One region of the Pediococcus sp. AC40 genome, then DNA from elsewhere that is predicted to be linked to it. Evidence: predicted binding sites of a transcription regulator. Region 1 holds the regulator's gene; the other holds the start of a gene.
The links. The regulator Rex, encoded in region 1, represses fermentation and respiration genes when NADH is low (regulators of the CRP and FNR family bind a similar motif). The targets are predictions, from matches to a motif close to TTGTGAANTANTTCACAA.

Region 1 (9,191 bases):
CTCATAAAGTAACTTTTAAAGGGCATCCTGCATATCGGGCGAATATTGATTTGAAGAAAGTCCTTGCGGGAGCTGGATACGATGACGCTAGTGAATTAGTCGATGACGATTATAGTGTGACGCTCTACTTTGTCTTGAAATAATTAAAGGAGATTACAATGGATAAATTTAAAACATTTATTACCCAAAATAAAAAATTAGTGTACGGCGTGATTGCAATCATTATCATTGCTGCAGGTGCAAAAATAGGATACGACTACCACAGCAACAACATCATTTCCCGGATTGAAGTAAAATTCTATGGTTATAACGGACATGGTGATGCAGCAATAAGTAACGCCGAATCCGTAAATAAGTACATGACCCGGCGCGTATTGCAAAAGGATCACATAAAAAAAGACGTAATTAATAAAATAGTGTCTCATCCTGACACATTTGATTACAGTATGCTTTCTTCAGAAGATCAATATAAAATTCAATCATCAATAGAGGACCTTTCTTCGACTAGATTAGAATTCAAAGGGAAATCAACCGAACTTAAAAATGGCGATAAGGTTACCGTAACGTTTAAAAACAGCAATTCGGAACTTCCTTTCCGTGACGGCAAAAAAACGTTCACAGTTAAGGGATTGAAAAAAACTACCAAAGTTTCTTCCAATAAGATTTTTAACCAACTTAAAATCAAAGCCCTCGGAATTAATGGCAAGGGACAAATAGCACTTTCAAGTAAAAATTCTGACTTAATCAATAGCAACATTAAGGTTAAAAACAATGGTCACCTTAGCAACGGAGATGTTATTTCACTCACGCTCCCAAAAGCAGCCTTTAAAGATAGTAGTGGTAAGCACCAATACACTGGTTCAAGAACGTTCAAGTATAAGATTTCCGGACTAATTGATAGTAAATCAATTACTAACGTTGACGACATTACGGATGCCACCGACACTGTCATGTCTGATTATACAGATGACAAACAATTCGCTGATGAAAAATACACATCCAAGTTTGTTAACTTGTACGTAACTCCGTATAACGAAAATGAAGAAGAATACTACGATGACGACGACAACGAAGTTTCAAGCAAAGTAGAAGTCGCAGATGCATCCGAAAATAGTACTTCATCTAGCAACAAATTATCAATTGTTGCAATTTATAGCGTCAATTCTTCGGACGCAGATGACGATGACGAACCTGAAAATGTTGCCGTTGAAGTAAACAACCTATCGTTAAACGATGGTAAATTAAACATCAAAGATAAAAAGATTACTTCTGATGACAACGTTTCTACCCTTAGTGATTCCATTAAGACCTATGAACGTAACTTGGAAGTTTCTGGTTTGAAACTAAAATAAGTTAATACTAATTAAGAAGACTAGGAAAGTTACGCGCGTTTTATAATTAAGTTAGCCACGCAGCCAAAATGGTAAAAAAAAAAAACACCAAGACGAAAAATTCAGGTATCATTGAAGTTCCTACAACAAACAATGAAAGAAGTTTTCGTCTTGATGCAAGAACAGTCTATCACACCACGCCCAAAAGGTCACCATTTATCGGAAATCGAACGCGGTCAAATCGCCGCTTGGCACATTGAAGGATGCTCAGCACGGCAAATAGCGATTCGATTAGGCGTCTGCCACCAGACCGTCAATAATGAGCTCAAGCGTGGTCGAGTCACGCAAGTTAAACGCGTTAATAATCAGAAACACTACTTTGAAATTTACAGCCCTGAAGCCGCTCAGAATCGCTATGAAATAAAGCGGCAAAACTGTGGACGTCCATTAAAATTTAGCCAAGTGACGGCCTTCTTAGCCTACTTTGATGATAAGTTCTGCCATGAGGGCTGGTCTCCGGACGCTGCTGTTGGTTATGCCCGTAAGCACCGGTTATTTAAGCCGGCCAAAATGGTCTGTACGAAGACTTTGTACAACTATATCGATGCGCAACTATTGGAGATCCGTAACCTTGATCTGCTGGAAAAAACAAAACGCCGGACGACCCAGCACCACTCGCACCAACATCAGCGCCTACTCGGTCGTAGTATTGAAGAACGGCCAAAGCGAGTAGAAACGCGCCACGAGTTTGGTCATTTTGAGATCGATACTGTCATTGGCAAACGTGCTGGTAGCGAGAGTGTCCTATTAACGTTTACCGAACGTAAAACGCGCTATGAGATTGTCCGCTTGATCGAGGGTAAAGACGCTGAATCTGTGGCTTATGCCATGCAAAATATTACGGCTGAATTCGGTGACGTTATGCGGACAGTCACGGCGGATAACGGAACAGAGTTCACCACGCTAACGGCTGCGCTTGAGGGTGTTGCCGAGACTTATTATGCCCACCCTTATAGCTCGGCCGAACGCGCCACTAATGAGGTCCACAATCGTATACTCAGACGTTACTTTCCTAAGGGGCAATCACTCGATCTAGCTACACCCAGTCTGGCCCGTCAAGCTGAATCTCGGCTCAACCATCTCCCGCGCCGCTTACTTAAGTTCTGTACACCAGCTGAAGTATTTCGAAAGGAATTAGCACGTGCGCGCAAAGGCCGCGCCGCCTAATCCTGATCCACCTGGAACTCCCATGAGCCCTTTCGTCTGTGTGCTTTATCGGCACTGGCTAACTTACTATTGCAATTTGCGACTAGGAAAGTTAGATAAATTTCCTAGTTTTTTTATTAATGAAGCAGGGTGGACTTGTTTCTCCTGCTGATACTTTGTAAAAGAGGTTTACAAAACCTTAATTGTGAATATATAATGGTTATATCTGTTAATTTAGGAGGAATAACAATGGTACAATCTGCAGTTGTTGAAAACGATAGCGATGCGTTTTCCGTTAGTTTATTAGCGTTTTAGGTAAAGGGAAGCATTACACTAGATGACGCCTTCTTACGGGTAAATATGCCAAATACAGTTTTCTTTGGTTTGGTTCCTGCCGGTAAGCAAAAAGATTCATCTCCCCTTTCAGGAATTACTAACGTATACACATCGAAATCATATAAGCTGAGCTCAATCTTTTTAGGATTATTAATTGCAATTATTGGAGTAGCGCTAATGGGCTCGTCATTCTTTTCGACACTAATCGCAATTATCGTTGGGGTGCTTTTAATTGGTAGTGGAATCAGAACCACGTTTAACTATGAACGTTCCGGAATTAGTAAAACAATTGACTTACCTTTCTTCGAAGCACATCATAGTGAAGAATTAGAAGAAAAACTCACCCAAAAATTAGCTACATATCAAGCGGATCGCAACGTGAGAGCACAAACGGACCGCACAATTCAACAAGGAGCTCAAAACACACAACAAATTGTTAACGCCGTAAGCGGAGATGCAAATAATGCCGCATCATCAGCGAGCGCATTTTGTGGTAGTTGTGGCGCACCGCTTGCTCAAGGTGCTAAGTTCTGCAACAAGTGTGGCGCTCAAGCTAACTAATCGAGTTATAAATTTGATTAATTACAAATAAAAAGAGACCAGAATTTTTCACAAATTCTGGTCTCTTTTTTGAGTCAACGAGCACGAAACTCAACCAAATTAAAGTTCACTAGCAAGATGCCAGCTTTTTCCAAAAATCCATCCCTTTCTTAGCAAATCTAAGATTTTTCCACTATCTTAGTATTCTATATACTTATGCACCTATCTTTTAAATTAAAGACCACGTATCCATAACCCATTCTTAAGCTAATAAAAAAACTTACCGCAATATATAAACAGTAAGCCTTCAATACATTTATTCTAATTCTTCAATTTCCCGCCGGTTAATTCCGTAAATTAGCGATTGTAGTTCCACAGAAAGGTCCACGTCTTGCACAATCACTTTTTCTGGCACGGTCAGTGGAACCGTAGTAAAGTTCAAAATTCCTTGAATCCCAACTTCTAGCAGCTGGTCAGTAAGTTCTTGAGCTTTTTCTGCAGGAACCGCTAAAATTGCCACGGTAATTTGTTGTTCTTTAATTTGTTCCTTTAGGTTTTTAATGTCATAAACTGGAATCTGGTTTTGCACCGTGTTCACCAATTTAGGATCAACGTCAAAAGCCGCGGTAATCCGTGCATTTCCAACCCGGTGGAACTTGAAGTTTAGTAACGCCCGTCCGAGGTTCCCTACCCCTACTAAAGCAACGTTTGCGTTAATATCTTGTCTTAACGCGTCATCAAAGAGTTCCAAAAGCTTTTGAACATCGTAGCCGTACCCACGCCGGCCCATTTGTCCAAAGTAAGAAAAATCCCGTCGAATGGTTGCTGCATCAATTTGTAAATATTCAGCCAACATTGCGGAGGAAACTTTTTCTACTTTTTGGTCTGATAAACGCCGCAAATAGCGGTAATACAAAGGTAACCGACGGGTGGTCGGAATTGAAAGTTTAAAATTAGCCATTTTTTCCACATCCTCTATTGAACAACTTTTAATATTTCGTCACGCATTGCCACGTGGACCTTTTCATCCTCGATATAATCGTGTAGCAACACGAGACCATGTTTATTTTGGTTATTAAAGGCAATTAACCCAGTTGGGCTGCTGCCGTAAAAGACATCGCGGTTTTCCTTGAAACGGCACCAGCCGAGCGATTGGCCGTCGACATCCACCTTCTTGATTCCATCAAACAACTGCGGATCAAGAATTTCTTTGCCTTGGTAACTTCCCCGATTAATCATCATTTCGGTGAAAACCGTTAGATCATTTAACGTTGAGAATAGGCCTGCATGCCCGCTTTCTCCATTTAACAACAATCCTAACTGATCTTCAACCTGGCCTTGAATTTGTCCCCGTTTAGGATCGTTTCTCGTTGGCACAAAACGCATCTTAGGGCGGTTAAGGTTAAACCCACTGTTAGTCATTGCCAACGGATACAAAATCTTGTCCTGTACCGCCCGGTCAATGGAACCGTCCACCGTCCGAATGATAATTCCCAGAAGGGCAAAATTTAACGGAGAAACTTGCACGTGGTCGCCAGGCTCAAAATCCGTGTCAACCATGTAAAGCGCATTGATAAATTCAATCCCGGTCAACCGGTACATTCCCGGAATTTCCACCGGAATCCCACTAGTGTGCGTTAACAAATGCAACACTAGCACATTCGGGTTGGAAAACCCTGGCAGGTACTTTTTAATCGGATCTTTTAACCGGATTTCTTGAATCGCTAAAAGCTGAAAAATCCGGGTCGTGGTCGCAATTACTTCAGTCATTGAACCGACGTCGTAAATCATCGAAGGATCAAGGCACACATTGCCTTCCTTACCGCCCTGCACGCCTTCGTAACGGCTTTCAATTTCGTTTGGTAAAATGAAGCTGTACGAAGCTCCATTAATATAGTGTTGTTGAATTCCCTTTTCAATCACCTGATGAATCTGGTGCATTTGCTCAGTCATCTTTGCCACCTCTTTTTATTTAGTCGCGCCCGGTTCCCAATCAAACTCTAGGCTCGGATCGGCATTAAGCGTCAAATCGGCTAATACTCCGTGACGCATCAGCATTTCGCCGGCTGCCCCAATCATTGCGCCATTATCTCCACAAAGTTTTAAGGGCGCCTTCACGAAATCTAAATCATTAAATTGGGCGCTGAGTTGTTGGTCTAAGGCATCCCGTAATCCCCGGTTCGCAGCAACGCCGCCCGCTAAAATCAACTGTTTGATTTCTAACGCTTTGCAAGCGCGGACCGTCTTGGCCACGATTACGTCAACCACGCTTTGCTGAAAACTAGCCGCTAAGTCCGCTTTATCCAATTCTTCGTGAACTTGGTCCGCGTGGTGTACCGTGTTGATAAACGCGCTCTTTAACCCGCTAAAACTAAAGTCAAAGTTGTCGTCGTGCTCCATGGCCCGTGGAAAATGGAACGTATCTTGTCCTTGGTGCGCCAATTCATCAATTGCTTTGCCGGCAGGATACTTTAATCCCATTACCCTACCTACTTTATCATAAGCTTCTCCGGCCGCGTCGTCACGTGTTTCGCCAATAATCTTAAATTCATTTTCCGCTGCCATATATACTAGTTCGGTATGTCCTCCGGAAACTAGCAACGCTAAAGCAGGGAATTTAATTGGTTTGACGAACCGAGCTGCGTAGATATGTCCCATCATATGGTTAACCGGAATCAATGGCAAATGATTTGCAAACGCAAAGGCCTTCGCCGCAGAAACCCCTACTAAGAGGGCACCCACTAGTCCAGGTCCGTAAGTAACCGCCACTGCACTTAGGTCCGTTGGCTGGACTTGTGCTTGTTTCATTGCTTGGTCAATGCACAGGGTGATTTGTTCAATGTGGTGTCTGCTAGCCACTTCTGGAACCACCCCGCCAAACCGTTGGTGACTGTCAATTTGGGTGGCAATGATGTTTGATAAAATAGTGTCACCATTTTTAATAACCGCTACGCTAGTTTCATCGCAGCTGGATTCGATTGCTAATATTAAACTATCTTGTTCCACGATATCCTCCCCGCCATTTCGATAAATCTAGTTGCATATCGATGGCGTCCTCATGGTCACCAAAGTAATAGCCCTTTTTCAAACCGACGTTTTCAAAACCAATCTTCAAATATAACGCCTGGGCATTAATATTACTCTTCCGCACCTCTAAGGTAACCTTCTTATACTCAATAAACTGGGCCTTCCGCACAATTGCTTCAATTAAAAACGAACCAATCCCTTGATTTTGGTATTCGGGAAGAATGGCCACGTTGGTAATGTGGGCAGTCTTCGCCCGGTCGTTAAATGAAGCCCCGATAAAGCCCATCAACTGGTCATTATGGCGAATCACCAAGTATAACCGGTCGACCTTTCTTCTTAGCTCGTTTGCAAATGCCGTCCGGTCCCAGGGAGTCTGTCCATCATACACGGCCCGTTCCACCATTAAAATCTCGGGGATGTCCGTATTAGTTGCCTGAGCCACAAAGTAGCTTTGTCCTTCAATTACCACGTTATGATGTGCAATTTCGAAGGCTTCTTCCCTTAGCCGGCGCGTTCGATTAAATAAGGTTCCTTGTGCCCAATTAATTAATTTGTCGAACATATGATTCTTTACTCTCATCGTTTGGATGTTTTTCCTTCCAATTTCTTTCCGCTTCAGTTACTCGTAAATATGCTGGTACAAAAGTATAGTAATTTTCTAACGCTTGTTTTTGCAAGCCTAGCAAACCTAGCGCATAGGCGTTCGGCAAGCTATTCAACGTGGTCGAATGCTCAGCAATTACTCGCAAAGTGTCTTCTACCATCGGTTGAAATTTTTCAAAATGGTTATTAATAAAGTAAACCGATCGTCCCAGTTCATTGATTTTTGCCAGCAAAGATTCAAAACTCAGGTGCTGGTCGGCAACCACCGGCGTAACTTCCATGCCATGCTTTTCGTAAATTCCCGCAAAAACATTTTGGTTGCGTGCATCAAAGAACGGAACTACCAATCCGTCGTTAGGTGCGTTTGGCACTAACATTGCTAAACTAGAAATGCCGACCAATTCAATTTCCAGCGTCATTGCTAACGTTTTTGCCGTGGTGACCGCAATGCGCAACCCGGTGTATGAACCGGGGCCTTTGGCTACCACGATGCGGTCTAAATCTGCTAACGAAACTTCTGCCGTTTTTAGCGTCTGTGAAATAATTGGCATCAGCTGTTTACTGTGATTTCTTTTAATGTTAGTGGTTTGGATCGCCAGTAATTGATCATTTTCAAGTACTGCTACACTAAGTGCAACGTTAGACGTATCCAATGCTAAAATTTTCATTTAGTTCGCTCCTCTTTTAGTCCCTTCTCACATTATCCTACAGAAACCGGCTTCCGACAACTATAGGAACGCATAGAGGCTGAGAAAAAATTTTTCTCAGCCTCTATTGTAAAATGTTTTATCAATTGTTTTCTATAATCATCATAAAAACGTATTTAAAATTTAACGATCTTCATAACCGCGAGGATGCTGTTGCTTCCAATTCCACGCTGTTTGGATAATTTCCTTAACATCATCGTATTGTGGTTGCCATTGCAAAACGTCCCGCGCTTTTTGGCTAGCCGCGATTAGTGAATCAGGATCTCCGGGACGACGTTCGGCAATTTCAGCTGGAATTGGTTCGCCAGTAACTTCTCGCGCAGCTTCAACCATTTGCTTAACCGAAAAACCGGTTGAAGAACCGAGGTTGAATACGTCACTATCGTTGCCAGCTTTGAGGTAGTTAATCGCTAAAATGTGAGCATCAACCAAGTCTAAAACGTGCACGTAGTCTCGAACGTTGGTTCCGTCAGGCGTATTGTAGTCGTCGCCAAAAATCTTCAATTGGTCTCGTTGACCGGCCGCCACTTGTAAAATAATGGGGGTCAAGTGGGTTTCGGGACCATGATCTTCACCAATTGAACCATCCGGGTAAGCCCCCGCAACGTTGAAGTACCGTAGCGCCACGAATTTAATTCCGTAAGCTTGGTCAGCCCAACGAATGATTTTTTCCATCATTAACTTGCTTTCCCCGTAAGGATTGATCGGTGCTTGGCGATCGTTTTCCTCAATTGGTGATTTTTCAGGAACCCCATACGTTGCCGCTGTGGAAGAGAAAATAATTCGTTTAACGTCGTGATCGCGCATTTCTTCAAGCAACGCCACCATTCCGGCGGTGTTATTGTCAAAATACTTCAACGGTTTTTCCATGGATTCGGGCACGATTGAAAAGGCCGCAAAATGAACCACGGTATCAATATTTTCCCGGTCAAAAACTCCCTTTAGAAACACATGGTTGCGGATGTCGCCTTCGTAAAAGCGAGCTTTTTCGTCAACCGCCTTTCGGTGACCAGTCGATAAATTGTCCACCACGACTACTTCTTGGCCTTGTTCAATTAGTCGTTTTACCATGTGAGAGCCGATGTAACCGGCGCCCCCTACTACAAGTATACTCATTAACTTCTCCTCCATTCCAAACTATAAACAAGTTAATTGTACCCTTAACGCCGTGCCCATTCAACATTGGCTTCACAGCATAAGGTGTCGCCTACCGAAATTTGATGACTGCTTCGCAAACTGTTCCGGTCAAACTCAACGACGCTATGCACCATTTGGTGAGGTTGAATTTCGACATGATAGCGAATGTTAACCATTTTAGGGAAGTAGTTATCTAAAATATCGTCATTCACGGTATTAAAAATCCATTCAAAATAACGTGCGTTGTTAACGTGGTGGTTCATATCAATATCGAAGTAACGAACGGCGTAGTCCTGCTGGTTCG
Region 2 (9,191 bases), 860 kb from region 1:
GGAGTGGCTGCTTACAATGAATTTACTAAGCACTACGAAGCTGGTTTGCCAGTTGAAGCACGCGCCGGTGAAGTAATTTAGGAAGGGGAGATTTGATGCTAGAAAAACTTAAACAAGAAGTTTACGAAGCTAATATGCAGCTGCCCAAGCTGGATTTAGTTACGTTTACCTGGGGGAACGTCTCCGGGATCGACCGCGAAAAGGGATTATTTGTTATTAAGCCTTCGGGAGTTTCGTACGAAGAAATGAAACCCGAAGATATGGTGGTAGTTAATTTAAAGGGTGAAGTTGTTGAAGGGGATATGAATCCTTCTAGCGATACACCGACCCACACCGTTTTATATAACGAATTTCCAGACATTGGAGGAATCGTGCATACCCATTCTCCATGGGCGGTATCGTTTGCAGCGGCCGAAATTGACGTGCCAGCTTTGAGTACGACCCATGCCGACACATTCTACGGTGACGTACCGGTAACTCCGGCCTTAACTAAACAAGAGATTGAAGAGGCATACGAAGAAAATACTGGCAAGGTAATCGTTCGAGAATTTAAGGAACGGAATTTGGACCACAATGCGGTTCCTGCTGTATTGGTTAGCCAACACGGACCATTTACTTGGGGCGCCACACCGGACAAAGCGGTTTACAACGCTAAAGTATTGGAAGTTGCTGCTGAAATCGACTATCACGCTTTACAAATGACTCGGCGGAATATCGAAGTTCCTCAATACTTATTAGATAAGCACTACTACCGTAAACACGGGAAGAATGCTTACTATGGGCAAAATAATGCCAAATCTAAAGAACACGCACAAAGAAAATAAAAATATTTTTAATTAGAAAAGGAGCGCTTTAACATGAAAAAAATGCAAGATTATGAATTTTGGTTTATTACAGGTAGTCAATTCCTATATGGTGAAGAAACCCTTCGTTCAGTAGAAAAGGACGCTCGCGAAATCGTTGATAAGTTAAACGAATCCAAGAACTTACCTTATCCAGTTAAATTCAAGTTGGTAGCAACTACTGCTGAAAACATCACTCAAGTAATGAAGGATGCTAACTATAACGACAAAGTTGCCGGGGTAATTACCTGGATGCATACCTTCTCACCAGCTAAAAACTGGATCCGCGGTACTAAGTTATTGCAAAAACCATTGCTTCACTTAGCAACTCAATTCTTGAACCACATTCCATATGACACCATTGATTTTGACTACATGAACTTAAATCAATCTGCTCATGGTGACCGTGAATATGCATTTATTAATGCACGCTTGCGTAAGAACAACAAGATCATCACTGGTTACTGGGGTGATGAAGACATTCAAAAACAAATCGCTAAATGGATGGACGCAGCCGTTGGCTACAATGAATCATTTGGTATCAAGGTAATAACCTTTGCTGACAAGATGCGTAACGTAGCGGTTACTGACGGTGACAAGATTGAAGCACAAATTAAATTTGGCTGGACCGTCGATTACTGGGGAGTTGCGGACTTAGTTGAAGAAGTTAACGCCGTTGCTGAAGACGACATCAACAATAAGTACGAAGAAATGAAGAAGGAATACAACTTCGTTGAAGGAGATAATTCTTCAGAAAAATTCGAACACAATACTAAGTACCAAATTCGTGAATACTTTGCATTGAAGAAATTCATGGACGATTGCGGATACACCGCCTTCACAACTAACTTTGAAGACTTAGCTGGTTTGGAACAACTTCCAGGATTGGCTGTTCAAATGTTGATGGCTGAAGGTTATGGCTTCGCTGGTGAAGGGGACTGGAAGACCGCTGCTTTGGATCGCTTAATGAAGATCATTGCGCATAACCAACACACTGCCTTCATGGAAGACTACACCCTTGACCTTCGCAAGGGTCACGAAGCAATCCTTGGCTCACACATGCTAGAAGTTGACCCAACGTTAGCTAGTGACACGCCACGGGTCGAAGTTCACCCACTTGACATTGGTGGCAAGGATGACCCTGCACGCTTTGTCTTCACTGGTATGGAAGGCGACGCGGTTGACGTTACGATGGCTGACTACGGTGATGAATTCAAGCTCATGTCTTACGATGTTCAAGGCAACAAGCCTGAAAAAGAAACGCCACATCTTCCAGTTGCTAAACAACTCTGGACTCCAAAACAAGGTTGGAAGAAGGGTGCTGAAGGCTGGCTCACACTTGGTGGTGGTCATCATACCGTACTTTCCTTCAACGTGGATGCTGAACAATTACAAGATCTCAGCAACATGTTTGGATTGACATACGTTAACATTAAATAATTATTTACTTTGGTAAATTTTTCTAAAAGAACTGATCGATTTAATTGATCAGTTCTTTTATTATGATTCGATAAAGGGTCAAAAAACAAAGAACATAAAAATTATCAGAGAAGAAGGTTAACATTACGTGATTAGTAGTTCAATTAAGGACGTAATTTTGTGAATGTGAATCCATTATTTTTATTTTTCTAATCATTTGAGTGCCGAGATTGAACAAAAATTTGAATTAGATTAGATTATCTATATCGTTAATTCAGCATTTAATAGCGATTTGTAGAATTTTTAATAATATTTACATAACCAAATCTAAATAAACTAATTGGATTTTAATTATGCAACCGCTTTACTTCTTTGAGTAAAGTGTGCAATAATATACGTGTAGTTAAATAAATCACAAGGAAGTGTCTTTATGCAAATTGCTGTTATTAAAGAACAAAAAGAAGGGGAAGGTCGTGTAGCGGCCACGCCGGAAAATGTTCAAAAGATGGTTGATGCCGGTAATGAAGTCTTAGTTGAAAAGGATGCCGGAATCGGTGCAGGCTTTTCTAACGAAGAATTTGAAAAAGCTGGTGGGAAGATTGTTTCTCATGAAGATGCATGGAAAGCAGAATTGTGCATTAAGGTTAAAGAACCTGATGCTGAAGAATACCAATACTTTGATAAAGGTAAAATCATTTGGGGATTCCAACACCTTGCATCTTCCAAACCAACTGTTGAAGCAATGATGAAGGCCGGAGTTACTGCAATCGGTGGTGAAACCATCGTTAAGGATGGTAAATTAGAGTTGTTAGCACCAATGAGCCAAATTGCGGGGCGTCGTTCAGTAATCATGGGAGCGTATTACCTTGAAGCACAACATCAAGGGGAAGGTATTTTAGTTTCTGGAATTCCAGGAGTTATCCCTGCTGGACATGTAGTGATTTTCGGTGGGGGTAACGCCGCGACAGGCGCTGCAGACACTGCTTTAGGTTTAGGATGCTCAGTAGTAATTATTGAGTTAAACGACGACCGGATTGCTCAATTGGAAGAACAATATAAGGGTAAAGACGTTCGCGTAGTTAAATCAAACGAAGAAAATCTTGCAAAAGAAATTAAAGATGCTGATATTTTTGTATCCACAATTTTAATCCCAGGCTCAAAGCCACCGAAGTTGGTTAAAGAATACATGGTAAAAAGCATGAAGAAGGGCTCTGTAATCGCTGATATTGCGATCGATCAAGGTGGAACAGTAGAAACCATTGATCACCCAACCACTATTGATGACCCAGTCTTCATTAAGGATGGTGTGATCCACTACGCTGTACCAAACCAACCTGGTGCCGTTCCACGGACTGCTACAATGGCGTTAGCAGCTGGTAACCTTGATTATATTTTGGAAATTGCCGATAAGGGAATTGAAGGAGCAATCAAGGAAGATAAAGCTTTAGCATCTGGGGTCAACCTCTACGAAGGTAAGGTAACTAACAAGGGTCTTGCAGATTCGTTAGACCTTCCGTACACTGAACTAGATGTATAAATAGGCGTTCGAACTTTTAAATTTGCGTTTAAATTATGAGGTGAAAATCATGAAAAATAACGAACCAAGAAATGAAGTAGTTGCTCAAACCTACGATTTATTAAACTTAGATCAAATTGAAGAAGCGCGTAAAGTAATTGGTAAGTACGCACGTCGGACGCCATTAGTTCAGTCAATGTTTTTAAGTAACAATGTTGCTCATGCAGATGTATATTTAAAACTTGAAAATATGCAACTTACTGGTTCATTCAAATTCAGAGGAGCTAATAATAAGATTAACCACTTGTCTGATGAAGAAAAAAAGCATGGAGTAATTACAGCTTCAGCTGGGAACCATGCGCAAGGGGTTGCTTTAACTGGTAAACTTTCTGGAATTGACACCACGGTTGTAATGCCGGACGAAGCTCCTCAAATGAAGCGTGACGCTACGCGGGGTTACGGTGCTGAAGTTGATATTCACGGAGCAACTTTCGATGATGCTCACGACTGGATGCATGAAAGAGCTGAAAAAGAAGGAAAGACGATTGTTGATCCGTTTAACGATTCCCTCGTTTGTGCTGGACAAGGAACCATCGGGCTAGAAATCCTCGAAGACTTGGTTGATGTAGAAACCATCATTGTACCAGTTGGTGGTGGGGGGTTGATTTCCGGAATTGCCACAGCAGTTAAGTCAATCAACCCTTCCATTCACGTAGTTGGGGTTCAATCCGAAAACGTTCACGGAATGAAGGCTTCAGTAGATGCTGGTAAGATTGTAAAGCATCACGATGACTTTACGCTTGCTGACGGCACTGATGTAGCTGTTCCTGGGGACATCACTTACGGAATTGTTTCTAAGTTAGTTGACGAAATTGTTCTAGTTAGTGAAGAAGAAATTTCTAAAGCAATGAAGGACTTGATGCAACGCACCAAGATTGTTGCAGAAGGTGCTGGCGCATTACCAACTGCTGCACTTGAGGCAGGCAAGATTGATAAGAAATGGATCGAAGGTAAGAAAGTCGTTGCCCTAGTATCCGGTGGTAACGTTGACCTTCAACGGGTTTCACAAATTATTGATCACTTCTTCTCCCCAGTTGATACACACAAAGTTGGGATTGGATAGAATGATTAGGCAAGCAATTGCAGATTGAAAATCTAAGGGATGCTGCATGAATTGCAGCGTCCCTTTTTTAAAATAATTAAAATTGGAACAATGAGGAGTGATTATCAATGAATGATAATAGTACATCTCTAAAAAAGACAATTGGTTTTTTCCCGGCGTTAGCAACGGTTATGGGAACGGTTATTGGTACCGGCGTATTCTTTAAGGCAGCCGCGGTAACCGAATATACTGGGACGGTCTCAATGGCCCTTTTCGCGTGGCTATTGGGTGGACTAATTAGTATTTGCGCTGGGTTGACTGGTGCTGAGCTAGCGGCGATGTTCCCTGAAACTGGGGGCCTGACACGTTATATTGAGCATACTTATGGTCACTTTTGGGGATTTTTAGCAGGGTGGGCACAAGCAATTATTTATTTCCCTGCTAATGTAGCGGCCATTGCGATTGCGTTTGGAACCCAATTCACTAACTTATTTAATCTTTCGCAAACATGGATAGTTCCTGTAGCAATCATTACTGCACTTTCATTATTGTTAGTTAACTGCATTAGCGCAAAATTTGGTGGTTGGGTAACATCGGTAGCTTTAGTGGTTAAGCTGATCCCGTTAGCCGTAATTGTTTTGTTAGGATTCTTCCACAGTAGTTCGGTTAACTTCTCACTATTCCCAGTTGTAGCTGGCCCACATCGCGGATTTTGGACAGCTTTAGGGAATGGATTATTAGCGACCATGTTTGCTTATGATGGATGGATTCACGTTGGTAACATTGCCGGTGAAATGAAAAATCCGCGTAAGGATCTACCTAAAGCGATTGCACTTGGAATCGGACTGATTATGGTAGTTTACCTGTTGGTTAATGCCGTATTTCTCTACATTGCTCCAGTTAACCACGTTGCTGGAAATTTGAACATTGCTTCTGACGTTGCAAAGGTTATTTTTGGCGGTATCGGAGGTAAATTTGTTACAATCGGTATCTTGATTTCAGTGTATGGTGGCCTCAATGGATACACCATGACAGGAATGAGAATTCCTTACGTAATGGGTAAAGAACACAAACTACCATTCGGAGATGTTTTTGCTAAATTAAATGAAGCGGGAGTGCCTTGGGCAGCTGGAGTTATCCAATACTTGATTGCTTGCTTAATGATGCTTTCTGGACAATTTGATGCAATTACCAATATGCTAATTTTCGTAATTTGGTTCTTCTACTGCATGGCTTTTGTGGCGGTATTTGTTTTGAGAAAACGGACACCAAATGCAAATCGACCGTATAAGGTCCCACTTTATCCAGTAATTCCGGCAATTGCTCTTGTAGGAGGAGTTTTCATTTTGGTTAACACGCTCTTCACACAATTTACTACGACAGCGATTGGGATTGTAGCCACCGCAGTAGGGGTTATTTTCTACTATTATTTAAAAAATAAGTATCCAGAAAATTTTAAGAGTGAAAAATAATTTTGTGTTTGAAATGGCAGAAAACTATCCCAGTCAGGGAGGCTTTCTGCCTTTTTTAGTAGACAATGGTTAGGCAGTAGCGCTACTTGATAAGAAAAGGTGGAAGCGCTATTATTAAACATATGATAATTGATTCACAAAAGTTAGGTATTAGTGATTGTTAAAGAAAGGGATTGAATTGGATGGCACAAAATGTTTCTAAGAAAGATTATGGTGGTGATGGTAGGAGCAAGTACGTTCCTTACGTTACTAAAAAGGGGCATGGTGGAAGTATTGCTATTTTGATTATGGGAATTATTTTAGCCGTAATCTTTGGAGCGTCAACAGCATACTCGGGGATGAAAGCTGGACTAACGGTAGCAGCTGGAATTCCTGGATCAATCATTGGATCGGGGTTGGTAAGTCTTTTTGCTAAGAAAAAGGGCATCCTAGGTAAAAATATTTTGCAAGGAATGTCCAGTGGTGGAGAAGCAATTGCAAGTGGGATGATTTACGTCCTTCCAGCAATTATCTTGATTGGCGGACACGTTAATTTTTTCACTGGGGTAATGGTTGGTGCTTTGGCAGTAATGTTTGCCATTGGGAGCGCATCATTAGTTCAAAATTATCTGATTGTTGAGGAACATGGGCGCCTCGCTTACCCAGAATCCATGGCGATTACCGAAGCGTTAGTCGCTTCGGAAAGCGGTGGAGATTCATTAAAATTCCTAGGGGTAGGTTTTGGAATCGGGGGCTTAATTACTTTATTTACTTCTCAAGTTTTTGGTTGGGTAAATAGCATGATCACTTTCACTGGAAACTCATTTTACCGATGGAAGATGTCGACAGAAGTTAATCCTATGCTAGCTGGAATTGGTTTCGTGGTTGGCCTAGAAGTGGCAATGACCATGTTTGCGGGGTCAATCTTATCAAATTTTGCAGTAGTGCCTTTAGTTAGTTACTTTGCACAAATGGCAGGAAGTGGTGCACACGTTTGGAATGATGCCGCGCTGAGCATCTCCCAAATGAGCGTTGACGATGTTGCAGGCTCGTATGTTAAGTATATTGGTGCAGGAATGATGCTTTGTGGTGGAATTATCGGTGCAGTTAAGTTAATCCCGGTAATTTGGACTTCGATTAAAAAAGTACTTAATGCGCGAAATAGCACTACTGAAGATAAAAATGCGTTCGGGTTAATTGCCTTGTTAGCTTCAGTAATTGCCATTTTTATCGCTGGTTTTATTATTTCAGGGTCGGTTGTCGTTGCCTTGCTTGGCGGGGTTTTAACGTTAGTTTTATCGTTGCTGTTTGTAATTGTTTCTGCTCGGCTAGCCGGGACGATTGGCTGTTCTAACGAACCAGTGTCAGGGATGACTATTGCATCGCTAGTAATCATGACTTTGGCCTTCGTATTGATGGGATGGACTACCAAAAATTACACAGAAATTTTGCTATTGTTTGGGGTATTCATTGTTACTACGGTTTCAGTCGGTGGTGGATATATGCAAACCCAAAAAGTTAACTACATGATTGGCGGCTCAAACAAGGAAATGATGAAGTACTACATGATTGCTGGCTTTGTGGGGGTGCTCACCGTAATTGGAACTACGGTACTTTTGGAACCGCAATTGCGGATTACGGGTTCTAACCCGCCATTTGGATTGCCGCAAGCTAACTTAATTGCAACTTTAACGTCTGGCATCATGTCTGGAGATTTACCATGGATTATGATCATTGTCGGGATTGTGATGGCCTTAGTTTTCTGGATGCTAGACCTACCAATTATGACGGTTGCGTTAGGTTTTTACTTACCAATTTCAACTACTTCAATTATTTTAGTAGGGGCATTATTAAAACTTTTGATCAATAAGACTACTAAAGACAAAGAGTTACGTGACAAACGGGTACAAAGCGGCGTCAGTCTTTCTTCTGGACTAATTGCCGGTGGTTCAATCATCGGCCTTGTTGGAATTATTTTCCACGTTACCGGATTGCTGGGTAATAGTGCACCAAGTGGCTTTTTAGCAAGCAACGCAATGGGATTAATACTACTAGCAGCTATGGCAGGAGCGATTATAATTCCGTTGTATATGATTAAAAAATCTGAAAACCAAGGGAAGGCTGAAGAACGTGAGTAAGTCACCTAAATTGACGGATGCTGATCTAAAAGAATTAGTTTTTAAGAAAAATCCGCGGGTTAATTATAAAGTTGAAGGCGAACAAGTGACCATTATTCGTGCTCAAAACCATTGGATTCAACAATTTTTACGAAAATTACATTTTAAAATTCCAGAGTTTACTTACCTAGATTTAGATGAATACGGCAGTTTTGTATTTCAACAAATTGATGGGCAACGCAGCGCGTATGAGATTGGTCAGAATTTAGGCGAACGCTTCGAGGAAGCTAATGACTATTTGTATAGTCGATTATTATTGTATTTGAAGCAACTAGAGGTTAACGAACAGATTATCGAACGAGTTTAAAGAAATTTAAGAGGAGGATTTATCATGACGGATAGAATTGAAATGTCAGCATGTACTTCAGTAATGGTTGGAAAGCAGGCTTCGCTTGATGGCGCAACCTATATTTCCAGAAACGAAGATCGTCTAGTGGCTATTCATCCAAAACGCTTCTTGGTTCAACCAGCCGTCTCCGGACGACAAGAAATTTATAAATCACCATATAACGGATTAACTGTACCGTTGCCTGAAAGTGGCTATCGGTATACTTCAACACCTAACGCCGATGAGAGCGAAGGGCCTAATGAAGAAGACGGTTTTAACGAAAAAAACGTTGGTGAAAGCGCTACGGAAAGTGTTTACGCTAACGAACGAGTTTTAGCTTACGATCCCTTCGTCAA

Region 2: a site for Rex is predicted at 2,662-2,679, ahead of ald (alanine dehydrogenase). Genes of this name have one in related genera too.

The regions. Positions count from the first base shown of each region.
Region 1 is NZ_CP127012.1:1,600,211-1,609,401, forward strand. It holds gene NL111_RS07920 (hypothetical protein) at 1-143, shown strand, start outside; gene NL111_RS07925 (hypothetical protein) at 159-1,352, shown strand; gene NL111_RS07930 (IS30 family transposase) at 1,485-2,558, shown strand; gene NL111_RS07935 (zinc ribbon domain-containing protein) at 2,898-3,434, shown strand; gene NL111_RS07940 (redox-sensing transcriptional repressor Rex) at 3,730-4,374, opposite strand; gene NL111_RS07945 (serine hydrolase domain-containing protein) at 4,389-5,366, opposite strand; gene tsaD (tRNA (adenosine(37)-N6)-threonylcarbamoyltransferase complex transferase subunit TsaD) at 5,382-6,419, opposite strand; gene rimI (ribosomal protein S18-alanine N-acetyltransferase) at 6,406-7,002, opposite strand; gene tsaB (tRNA (adenosine(37)-N6)-threonylcarbamoyltransferase complex dimerization subunit type 1 TsaB) at 6,983-7,711, opposite strand; gene galE (UDP-glucose 4-epimerase GalE) at 7,874-8,866, opposite strand; gene NL111_RS07970 (acyl-[acyl-carrier-protein] thioesterase) at 8,911-9,191, opposite strand, start outside.
Region 2 is NZ_CP127012.1:742,997-752,187, forward strand. It holds gene NL111_RS03610 (xylulokinase) at 1-81, shown strand, start outside; gene NL111_RS03615 (L-ribulose-5-phosphate 4-epimerase) at 96-824, shown strand; gene araA (L-arabinose isomerase) at 858-2,282, shown strand; gene ald (alanine dehydrogenase) at 2,692-3,798, shown strand; gene tdcB (bifunctional threonine ammonia-lyase/L-serine ammonia-lyase TdcB) at 3,848-4,900, shown strand; gene NL111_RS03635 (APC family permease) at 5,008-6,351, shown strand; gene NL111_RS03640 (OPT/YSL family transporter) at 6,534-8,468, shown strand; gene NL111_RS03645 (PqqD family peptide modification chaperone) at 8,461-8,814, shown strand; gene NL111_RS03650 (C69 family dipeptidase) at 8,839-9,191, shown strand, end outside.